Regions from separate parts of the Aliirhizobium cellulosilyticum genome, predicted to be linked through region 3. Evidence: predicted binding sites of a transcription regulator. Region 3 holds the regulator's gene; each other region holds the start of a gene.
The links. Region 3 encodes LexA, which represses DNA repair genes until DNA is damaged. Its sites were predicted from a motif close to TGTTCNNNNTGTGTTCNG; they were not measured.
Positions count from the first base shown of each region.

Region 1 (3,275 bases), on a different contig from region 3:
AAAGAACCTGCCGATCGCCTCTGGCATCGGCGGCGGATCGGCCGATGCGGCAGCAACCCTACGCGGTCTTTTACGCCTGTGGGATGCACAGATCAGCGAGCCGGAACTTTCGGCGCTTGCGCTTTCACTCGGCGCCGATGTGCCCATGTGCCTGAAAAGCCGGCCGCTTGCCGCAAGAGGCATAGGTGAGGACATCACCATGCTCGACACCATGCCGTCTTTCGCCATCGTGCTTGGCAATCCGCTTCGCGGCGTCTCGACACCGGATATTTTTCGGCGGCTGACAACCAAGAACAATCCCGCCATTCCAGCCCTTACCGGAGACTGGCAAGCCGATCTCAGCGCCTTGCGCAACGATCTGGAGCCGCCGGCGCGCTCGCTTGTCAGCGAGATCGGCGAGCTTTCCGAACTGATTGCGGCGGAAGGCGCGTGGCTTGCCCGCATGTCCGGTTCCGGTGCGACATATTTCGGACTGTTTGAAACGTCAGCCAAAGCGGTAAACGCTGCGAACGATCTTCAGAGCAAGCGGCCAGACTGGTATTTCACAGCCGCACGGACCATCGGAGCGAAATAATGATCGGGATAGACGAAATGCGCAGCTTCATTCCGCTCGGCATCGCGGTTCTGACCGTCTCCGATACGCGCACACTCGAAGACGACAAGTCGGGCCAGACGCTTGTCGACCGCATCGAGGCGGCGGGGCATCTGCTGAAAGCCCGCGCCATCGTGACCGACGACCGCGAAAAGATCGCCGGACAGGTGACGGCCTGGACGCTCGACCCGGAGATCGATGTCGTCATCACCACCGGAGGCACCGGCTTTACCGGCCGCGACGTGACGCCGGAAGCGCTGGAACCGCTGTTCGAAAAGCGGATGGACGGATTTTCGGCGCTTTTTCACCGCATTTCCTATGACAAGATCGGCACATCGACGATCCAGTCGCGCGCGACGGGCGGCGTGCTCAATGCCACCTACATCTTCGTCATTCCCGGCTCGCCCGGCGCCTGCAAGGATGCCTGGGACGGGATATTGAAGGCGCAGCTCGACTATCGTCACATGCCCTGCAATTTCGTCGAAATCCTGCCGCGGCTGGACGAACATCTGAAGCGCACGAAAGGCTGAAATTATCGGCTGCGGACAACCCACGCCGGAATGAGCTGACTCATCAGCTTCGTCGCCTTGTGGCCCTTTGCCAGCGCTTCCAGGCTCATGCCTGATTTGGCGACCGCAATCGCGCTCTTCTTCGGTAGGATCAGCCCGTATTCCAGCGGAGGGACCGAACGACCGATACGCTGGAAGAATGGCCGGCGGTAGTTGCGCGACGGCGAAAAGCGCGCCGGCTGCTTGTGGATCGCCAGATGCTCGATGACTTCCTCGATCCAGCCGCTTTGCGGACGCGCGCCTGCCTCTATGAAAAGCAGCCATTCGCCACGCGCACTGCGCAGGACATCCTTGATGTCCCAGTGACTGTGAAACCGGCAGCCGGCAGCATCCGCCACACGGGACGAACCATCATGCGACGCGTGATCGAGCACGATCACGTCACTTACAAGTCCTTCCACAGCGGCAGTAACGAGGATCGAAAGCGTCTGCGCAAGCTCGGCTTCCTGGTCCCTGCATTCCATTAAAACAGTCAGCATTTCTGACCCTTAACCCATAGCTTGGGCAAAAGCCAGCAACGAACAAAGTTTGTTCTTGCAATGTTCTCATTCTGGCGATAGGAATTTAGTCATCGAGAACGGGAAGTGATCCCGTCAGGAGCCTTCAATGACCGAGCTGTCCCAACTGCGGCAGGGTGCGTTTGCGCCCGCCCATACGGCTGACATTGCCGATGCACTGGTCCAATCATCCGGGCTCAGGATCGAGATCGATCGGCGGCGCGGCAGAGGCGCCGGCCTGAACCCGAGCGGACGCTTCGAGGAGGAACGCCGCGAGGTGTTCGACGACGGTTGGCAGACACTCGAGGAGCTCGAGCCGTTCCGCACGGAAGTGCAGATCGAGAAGCCGAAAACGGCGATCACCCGCAACGACAGCCCCGATATCGGTTTCGACCGGTCGATCAATCCCTATCGCGGCTGCGAGCATGGTTGCATCTATTGTTTTGCAAGGCCGAGCCACAGTTTCATGGGCCTTTCACCGGGGCTCGATTTCGAGGCTAAACTATTTGCCAAGCCGGACGTGCCGCGGCTTCTGGAACGGGAGCTGAGCAGGCCGGATTACAAGGTGCGGGCAATTGCGATCGGCACCAATACCGATCCCTATCAGCCGATCGAGCGGGAATGGCGGATCATGCGCCAGATCCTCGAAGTGCTGCAGAAGGCCAATCATCCGGTGGTGATCGTGACGAAGTCGGCGCTGGTCATGCGCGATATCGACATCCTTTCCGACATGGCCTCGAAAGGCCTGGCCAAAGTCGGGATTTCGGTGACGACACTGGATCGCAAGCTCGCCCGAACGATGGAACCCCGTGCTTCGACACCGGCCAAGCGGCTGGAAGCGATCAAGGCGCTGTCGGATGCCGGCATACCGACTGCGATCATGGCTTCGCCGATCATTCCGGCGCTGAACGACCACGAGATAGAACGAATTCTGGATGCAGGCCATGCTGCGGGGGCGACGGAAGCAAGTTATGTGCTTTTGCGCCTGCCGCTGGAAGTCAGCCCGCTGTTTCGCGACTGGTTGCTGCGCAATTATCCGGATCGCTACCGGCATGTGATGTCGCTGATCCGCTCGATGCGGGGCGGCAAGGATTACGATGCCGAGTTCGGAAAGCGGATGAAGGGTGCCGGTCCCTATGCATGGCAGATCGGCCGCCGTTTCGAAATGGCGACCAAGCGGCTTGGGCTCGGCCGGCGCGGCATGCATCTGCGCGACGACCTGTTCATCCGCCCCAATGGCGGCGGGATCCAGCTGTCGCTTCTCTAGGATAAGGAACCATAGCGCGAAAGAACACGCAGGAAGGGAAACGTCCAAGAATGCCCGCGCATTCTAAGCCAGATTTTTCTTCAGTCCTCCGCATGTCGAGTTTTGTGTCATTCATGCGCCTCCCGTGAGGCACGACATATTCAACTTCGTTCTCGGTAAGGTTTCCGCCCCCTTGCCCCGCCGAGAACATTGCCCCGAGCCCACCGCCATGAGCGCGGTGGAAAGCGAAGCCGCACTCGCTTTCGGGGCTTGCAGGAGATCGGGACGGCGTGCGAGCCTGCCGCCATGTTGGTTCACACGCCGCCCGATTCTCCGATGCTTTTCGATACCCCCCTCACCTGTGATTTCAG
Region 1 is NZ_JACIGW010000002.1:420,753-424,027, forward strand. Features, by position in the region: gene GGE33_RS10940 (4-(cytidine 5'-diphospho)-2-C-methyl-D-erythritol kinase) at 1-574, shown strand, start outside; gene moaB (molybdenum cofactor biosynthesis protein B) at 574-1,122, shown strand; gene GGE33_RS10950 (glycosyltransferase family protein) at 1,125-1,640, opposite strand; gene GGE33_RS10955 (PA0069 family radical SAM protein) at 1,768-2,925, shown strand; gene GGE33_RS10960 (ribonuclease HII) at 3,211-3,275, shown strand, end outside.
Region 1: the regulator LexA is predicted to act here: its motif matches at 1,691-1,708, upstream of GGE33_RS10955 (PA0069 family radical SAM protein).

Region 2 (3,275 bases), on a different contig from region 3:
ATTTGCGGAGCTGTATCTCAACAGCCAGAAATCCCGCGTCCGCATCTTTGCGGAAAACAGCCCATTCGATCTGAAAGATCACCTCAAGGCGCGCGGTTATCGATGGTCGGACGGCAGCGAAGGACGGCCGAAATCCTGGTGGATCGAGGTGGATGAGATCGATCTGGCCGGCGAGCTTCACTATCTGCGCACCGAGATCTACCGCTATCCGGAAGCGGATCCACCGACCAGATTCCTGACCGCCTTCGACCGGTTTCGCGGCTAACGGTTCGAAATTAGGCAGTCGACGTTGGAGATCCGCATCTGGCGCATGGCTGGACTGCGGCGAGCTATCTAACCCATTTCGCCGGACGCTGTATAAACAATCCCAACGAAGCGATGTACCTCCTCCCACGGAGCTTCGTGTTTCAGGCGACCCACTCCTCCTCCCGAGGTTGCCTGAGTGAACAGCGGCACTCCTCCTCCCAGTCGCTGTTCGGTTCTTTTCGAAAAGCCTGCCGCTCCTCCTCCCGCGGCAGGCTTTTTCGTATTCCCTTACATGCTGAAATCCAGTTCCGGCTGCTCGTGACCGTCGCCATTATCTTCGGTGCCCGTGAGCGATGAAAGGGTCACCCCAAGCAATCGCACCGAACGCCTGAACGGATAGACCGTCTTCAGCAGCTCGGAGGCAGCATCGAGAACGTCTTGTCCGGTCGTAAAAGGCAGGGTGCCGGTTCGGCTTCTGGTGGCCTGTGTAAAATCCGAATATTTGATCTTCACCGTTACGGTTTTGCCGGAGATGCGTTTGGCCTCGCAATAGGTCCAGACTTTGTCTGCAAGCGGCTTCAGCTCGCCGGTTGCGCGGTCGAGATCGTCGATATCTCGGCTGAACGTGTCTTCGGCACCGACGGATTTCCGCACTCGATCAGGCCGAACCTGCCGGTCATCGATGCCACGTGCGATGCCATAGAAGTAAGGGCCTGACTTTCCGAAATGCTGTGAGAGAAACTGCAGGGACTGGGCTTTCAAGTCGGCACCCGTTTCGATCCCGAGTTTATGCATTTTCTCGGCCGTGGCCGGCCCGACATCGTGGAATTTCTTGACGGCAAGCCCCTCGACGAAGGCCGGGCCATTCTTCGGGGTGATGACAGCCTGACCGTTCGGTTTGTTGAGGTCGGAGGCCATCTTGGCCAAAAACTTATTGTATGAGATGCCGGCTGACGCATTCAGTCCGGTGACCGCCTTGATCTTCGCTCGGATCTCCAGCGCGATCTCGGTCGCAATCGGCATATCTTTGAGGTTGTCGGTCACGTCGAGATAGGCTTCATCGAGCGACAGTGGCTCGATCAGTGGCGTGTATTCAGCAAAGATTTCCCGGATCTGCTGCGAGACGGCACGATAGACCTCAAAGCGAGGTTTTACGAAGATCAGCTCGGGGCACTTTCGCGCGGCAGTGACCGACGGCATGGCAGAATGAACACCGAATTTCCGCGCCTCATAGCTGGCAGCGGCAACCACGCCTCTTGCCGCAGCACCGCCGACCGCAAGCGGTTTACCGCGCAGCTCGGGATTATCCCGCTGTTCCACCGACGCGTAAAAGGCATCCATGTCGAGGTGGATAATCTTTCGGGTGGTGGGAGAGGTCATGGCGTCCTTCGATGCGATCTCAGCGGCTGGCGAGCACTGGCATCGGCGATTTTGCAGGATCGAGTTTGAGCCAACTCACATCCGTATCCTCTCCACATAGGAAAGAACAAAGTAAGAACAATCATGCAAAGAGTCAAATCAGGGCAAGATCATACGGCAGCGGCGGTCAGAGCAGCATTTCCGCCAGCTTGGCCATTGCCTGCATGAAGTCCGGTTGGAGCGGAACAATATTGCCACGCCTCTCCAGGAGCTCTCGCTGAGCTGCGACGATCGCCATGCTCCTCTCCAGCAGCCGTCTGCGCTCAAATGGCATGACATCGTCGATCGTATTGGCAGCGTAGATCAGCTCAGCAACAAAGTCCGTCGTCTGTGACACGAAATAAATCCATCCGAGATTATCGTGAACCGGAAAATACCTATTCCTAACACCCCAGCCGCAGTTCTCTCGTCTATCACGGGAAGCACCATTGCATGCATTGTCGCAGCGCAGATGAGATTTCACTCAATCGCGCGTCATACACGAACACATGAATGCTAAATTTAGCATCTATGCACTCACGCCGGCTTCGATACAAAGGTAGTGGGCAGGGTAAAAGTATGGTCTTCTCGTCGTTTGATGTATTGGGTTCCGACGATCTGACGCTTTTGCGGGGCGTTCTGGATGAGCTGTGCCAGGAAAAGGAGCTCGACATCAAGGCTCCGCAAGCCGAGGCTATGGCTCAGGAACTGGTAAACTGGTGGCTGTTCGGGGTGCGCACGCCCGTGAACCTGAAGCAGATCATGGAACCTGTCTCCATCTGACCATCGACCCAGCAGGTTATTCATCAGCAGTACCCGATGGCCTGTGAGCATATTCAGGACTAGCCTGCAGTCTTGGCTGAGCGGCCATGTAACGTATCCACGGTCGATCCGATCCGCACATCCGAGCTTAACGCGGTCTCGGTGCGCGCCGCGCCGATCTCATCGTCGAGAAGGTCGATAGCACGAGGCAGGCCATCCGTGCCGGCACGGCAAAGCCGGCTCGCGATGTCGCCGTAATGGCAGAGCCGCTCAGTGACGTTCAGAAGGTCTCGTCGCTGGTTGAGGACGAAACCACCGATGTTACCCCCTTGATCGACGTTTATGGCATTCGCGGCCAGCGCGTCTATCGCATCGCCCCTGTTGCATCGGATGTGCCTGAACGCTCGGTTGAACGGATTGCCGCGGTATCTTGTGCCATTGCCAAGGCTTGGGTCAGCCACTGGCGCCGGCCTGTCCGGTTGTTGCCGCGACCCGAGCTGATCACGGTCATCGCACTGATGCCCGACCATCCACCAGCCTCAATCACCTGGCGCGGCAAGCGCCGCAAGGTCAAATGCGCCGATAGTCCTGAGCGTGTCTTTGGCGAGTGGTGGAAGCGCGGTTCCGAGATGGAGGCGGTGCGCGACTATTTTGTCATCGAGGGCGAAACTGGCGCGCAGCTCTGGGTGTTTCGAGCCGGCGACGGTGTCGACCCAGAGACAGGCGACCACCGCTGGTTCTGTCATGGGATCTGCGCATGACTTACGCCGAGCTGCAGGTCACTACGCATTGTTCCTTCCTTCGCGGCGCATCGTCGGCTGAAGAGCTGTTTTTGAAGGCGAGCGAGCTTGGCATCGAGGCGATTGGCG
Region 2 is NZ_JACIGW010000020.1:3,840-7,114, reverse strand. Features, by position in the region: gene GGE33_RS27180 (3'-5' exonuclease) at 1-265, shown strand, start outside; gene dinB (DNA polymerase IV) at 535-1,626, opposite strand; gene GGE33_RS27170 (hypothetical protein) at 1,793-2,002, opposite strand; gene GGE33_RS27165 (hypothetical protein) at 2,224-2,427, shown strand; partial or broken gene GGE33_RS27160 (DNA polymerase Y family protein) at 2,559-3,167, shown strand; partial or broken gene GGE33_RS27155 (PHP domain-containing protein) at 3,164-3,275, shown strand, end outside.
Region 2: the regulator LexA is predicted to act here: its motif matches at 1,729-1,746, upstream of dinB (DNA polymerase IV).

Region 3 (3,275 bases):
GATTTTCTTCGTGGGATTGCGTAGCGTCTTTGCTCTTTTCCCTGGCCTCGCACAGGCCCTGCCAATCAAGAAGATTGCCGCCGGCGGGGCGCTTGCAATGGTTACGGCCTATTATCTGGTATCGGGCTTCGGTGTATCCGCCCAGCGCGCCTATATCATGATGGCGGTGATACTTGTTGCCGTGCTTTTGGACCGGCCCTCGATAAGTTTGCGAAATGTAGCCTTGTCTGCGCTGATCATCCTCATCTGGACGCCTTCGGAAATTCTGGGGCCAAGTTTCCAGATGTCGTTTGCTGCCACGGTTGCGCTCGTGGCCGGTTATGCGGCCTGGTCGCGACGCCCTGAAACGGAAGAGCGGGAGCGATTTCCCATCCGTCATCCTCTGGTGACATTGGCTGCCGTTGGCTGGCGCTTTATCGCCGGCATTATCGCGACATCGCTGATTGGTAGTCTTGCGACGACGATGTTTTCCGTCGAGCATTTCCATCGCGTCGCCACCTATGGGCTTGCCGCGAACCTGGCTGCCATGCCGATCATCAGCTTCCTGGTGATGCCGGCCGGGCTTGCTGCGATGTTGTTGATGCCCTTCGGCCTCGATGCTCCCTTCATCGGGATCATGGCCTGGAGCCTCGAATGGGTCATCTTGATCGCGAAGCATGTAGCGGGATGGGGCGGGGACATTGTCGTCGGAGAACAGCACCCCTGGTTTTTGCCGCTTGGGGTCTGCGGTTTTCTGCTACTGACGCTCCTCAGGACACGGCTTCGCTATTCGGGCTTACCTTTCCTGTTTACCGCTGCGGCCCTGTTCTGGGTGGGGGTGCAACACGCCCAATCAAGTCTTCTCATCGCTGAAGATGGGAACCTCGTTGCTTATCGAGATGCAGAACGTGCTGCCGCCAACAGGAAACGTCCCTCCGAGTTCGTCTATGGGCAGTGGATGTATGCGCGACAGCTTCCAGTGCTGGCTATGCCGGAGATGTTGGAAAGTGAAATTCTAAAAAATATGCCGGGTTCTTCCAGTGAAAGACTTCCGGAACACGTTCTGATCGAAGCGCAGCGACTGATGAAGGAGGCAGGGAGTGTCAGATTCTCATGTCAGCTCAAGGCCTGGTGCGCATTCATGTCACCGGAAGGTGTTTTGGTCGTTGTTGTTGATGATGGCCGTTATGCCGGAGCGGCTTGCGACGTTGCCGGCCTTGTTATCGCGCCGCGTGCGCGTTTCCATTCCTGTCGGTCTGGTACCCCGATGCTGAGCGGCGCCAGCCTGCGCAAGACAGGGTCAATTGAAATCGATCTTTCCGGGGCGGCGGCAGCCGGAAAATGGAGTGTCACGACAGCAATGGCTGGCACGGTTCGCCCATGGACCATTCATCGCCAATACGACTGGCGACGCAATCTCTATGACCCGTATCTGCCGGAATGGATTTCCAAACCAAAATCGAGTGGCCGTCTTGAGGCGCAGTTTGCTGTCTCAGATCAAGCAGGAACGGATTATCGATCAGAAGCGCCAACTGATGTTGGCAACAATTCCGGTGTCAGTGATAACGGCGAATGAGGCCGACGAGCCTGCCCTGGACCTTGACCCGATCCGGTGGAAAAATTCGTGTCTCGTAAGCCGGGTTTGCCGCTTCCAGCGCAATCGAGCCACCCTTGCGGCGGAAGCGCTTGAGTGTGGCCTCTTCATCATCCACGAGTGCAACGACGATATCGCCCGGATTGGCGGTGTTGCCGTTGCGAATGATGACGGTGTCGCCATCCAGAATTCCGGCCTCGATCATCGAGTCGCCCTTGACTTCAAGCGCATAATGCTCGCCGGATCCCAACATCTCTACGGGGACGGAAATGTCGTGGGTATTATTCTGAATTGCCGAGATCGGTACGCCGGCGGCGATGCGGCCCATGACCGGCACGCTTGCAGACGCGCTGTCATTGGCGGAGACAGGCGGGGCAGCAGGCGTCGCCGGCTTCTTGCCAAGGCTTCCCTCGATCACGCTCGGTGAAAAACCGCGTTTCGGCTGCAGCGTGGGAACATAGGCTTCGGGAAGCTTGATGACCTCGAGTGCGCGCGCTCTGTTGGGGAGACGGCGAATGAAACCGCGCTCTTCAAGTGCCGTGATGAGCCGATGGATGCCCGACTTCGACGCAAGGTCGAGAGCGTCCTTCATTTCATCGAAAGACGGAGGTACGCCCGACTCCTTCATCCGTTCGTGAATGAACAAAAGCAGTTCCTGTTGCTTGCGAGTCAGCATGTGAGGCGCACCTTCAGATTTGAAACAAATGCAGAACGAACACTATATGTTCCATATGTGTTCCGCAAGTCCTTAAATTTTCGTGACAATATAATCAGTTTCTTGGATGCCGAATGACGTTCTCAGTCGGAATCTACTTGCGCTCCCCGGCGGTCTGCCCAATCTACGCCTAGCGGATCAGAAGTCTGGGGGACATGTGTGACTGCTAGGAATATCGATCATCTCGTTTTGCCTGTTGGAAATCTCGGCAAGGCACGCGAGCGGCTGTCGTCTTTGGGTTTCACTGTCGCGCCTGACGGCGTGCATCCCTTCGGTACGGCCAATGCCTGTGTTTTTTTTGAAGACGGTACCTATCTGGAGCCACTGGCTGTTGCGGACAGGCGCAAGGCGGGGGCTCATGCCAAGAAAGGCAATGTCTTTGTCGAGCGCGATCTGGCTTATCGCGGTCGCCGCGGACGTGAAGGCTTGTCGGCCATCGTGGTCTCCAGTGAAGACGCGTCGAACGATCATCGGCATTATGTCGCGGCCGGAATTTCCGGCGGTGAGCCCCTCGAATTCGGCAGAGCTGTAAAGTCTCCGGACGGTGACGAGGTCGAAGCTCGTTTCCAGCTTGCTTTTGCCGCGATGGATGGTGCGGCTGATTTCTTTACTTTCTCCTGCCAGCGGCTGGTATCTTTCCCTCAGGATATGGCTGAATTGCGTATCCATGCCAATTCGGTTGCCGGTTTGAAGGAAGTCATTTTGGCAAGTGATGATCCGCATGCTTCGGTTGCCTTTTTTGACAATGTGCTGCGAGCGCCGGGTATCGAAGTTGAAGGTGGACTGGTGTTCCAGGCTGAAACGGGAGCCGTGCGCGTTCTCAGGCGCGAGCAAATTGCGCATGACTTCGGTCTTCCTATCGAAGGGGTGGCAGCCGGGTTGGTAGGGGAGGCCGTGATCTTTCGCAGTCTTGATCTGGCCGTGACAGAGATCATCCTTGCTGCTAATGACGTCGCATTCATTCGCCGGGATGGTCGCGTTCTCGTG
Region 3 is NZ_JACIGW010000001.1:1,209,778-1,213,052, forward strand. Features, by position in the region: gene GGE33_RS05660 (ComEC/Rec2 family competence protein) at 1-1,555, shown strand, start outside; gene lexA (transcriptional repressor LexA) at 1,536-2,249, opposite strand; gene GGE33_RS05670 (VOC family protein) at 2,448-3,275, shown strand, end outside.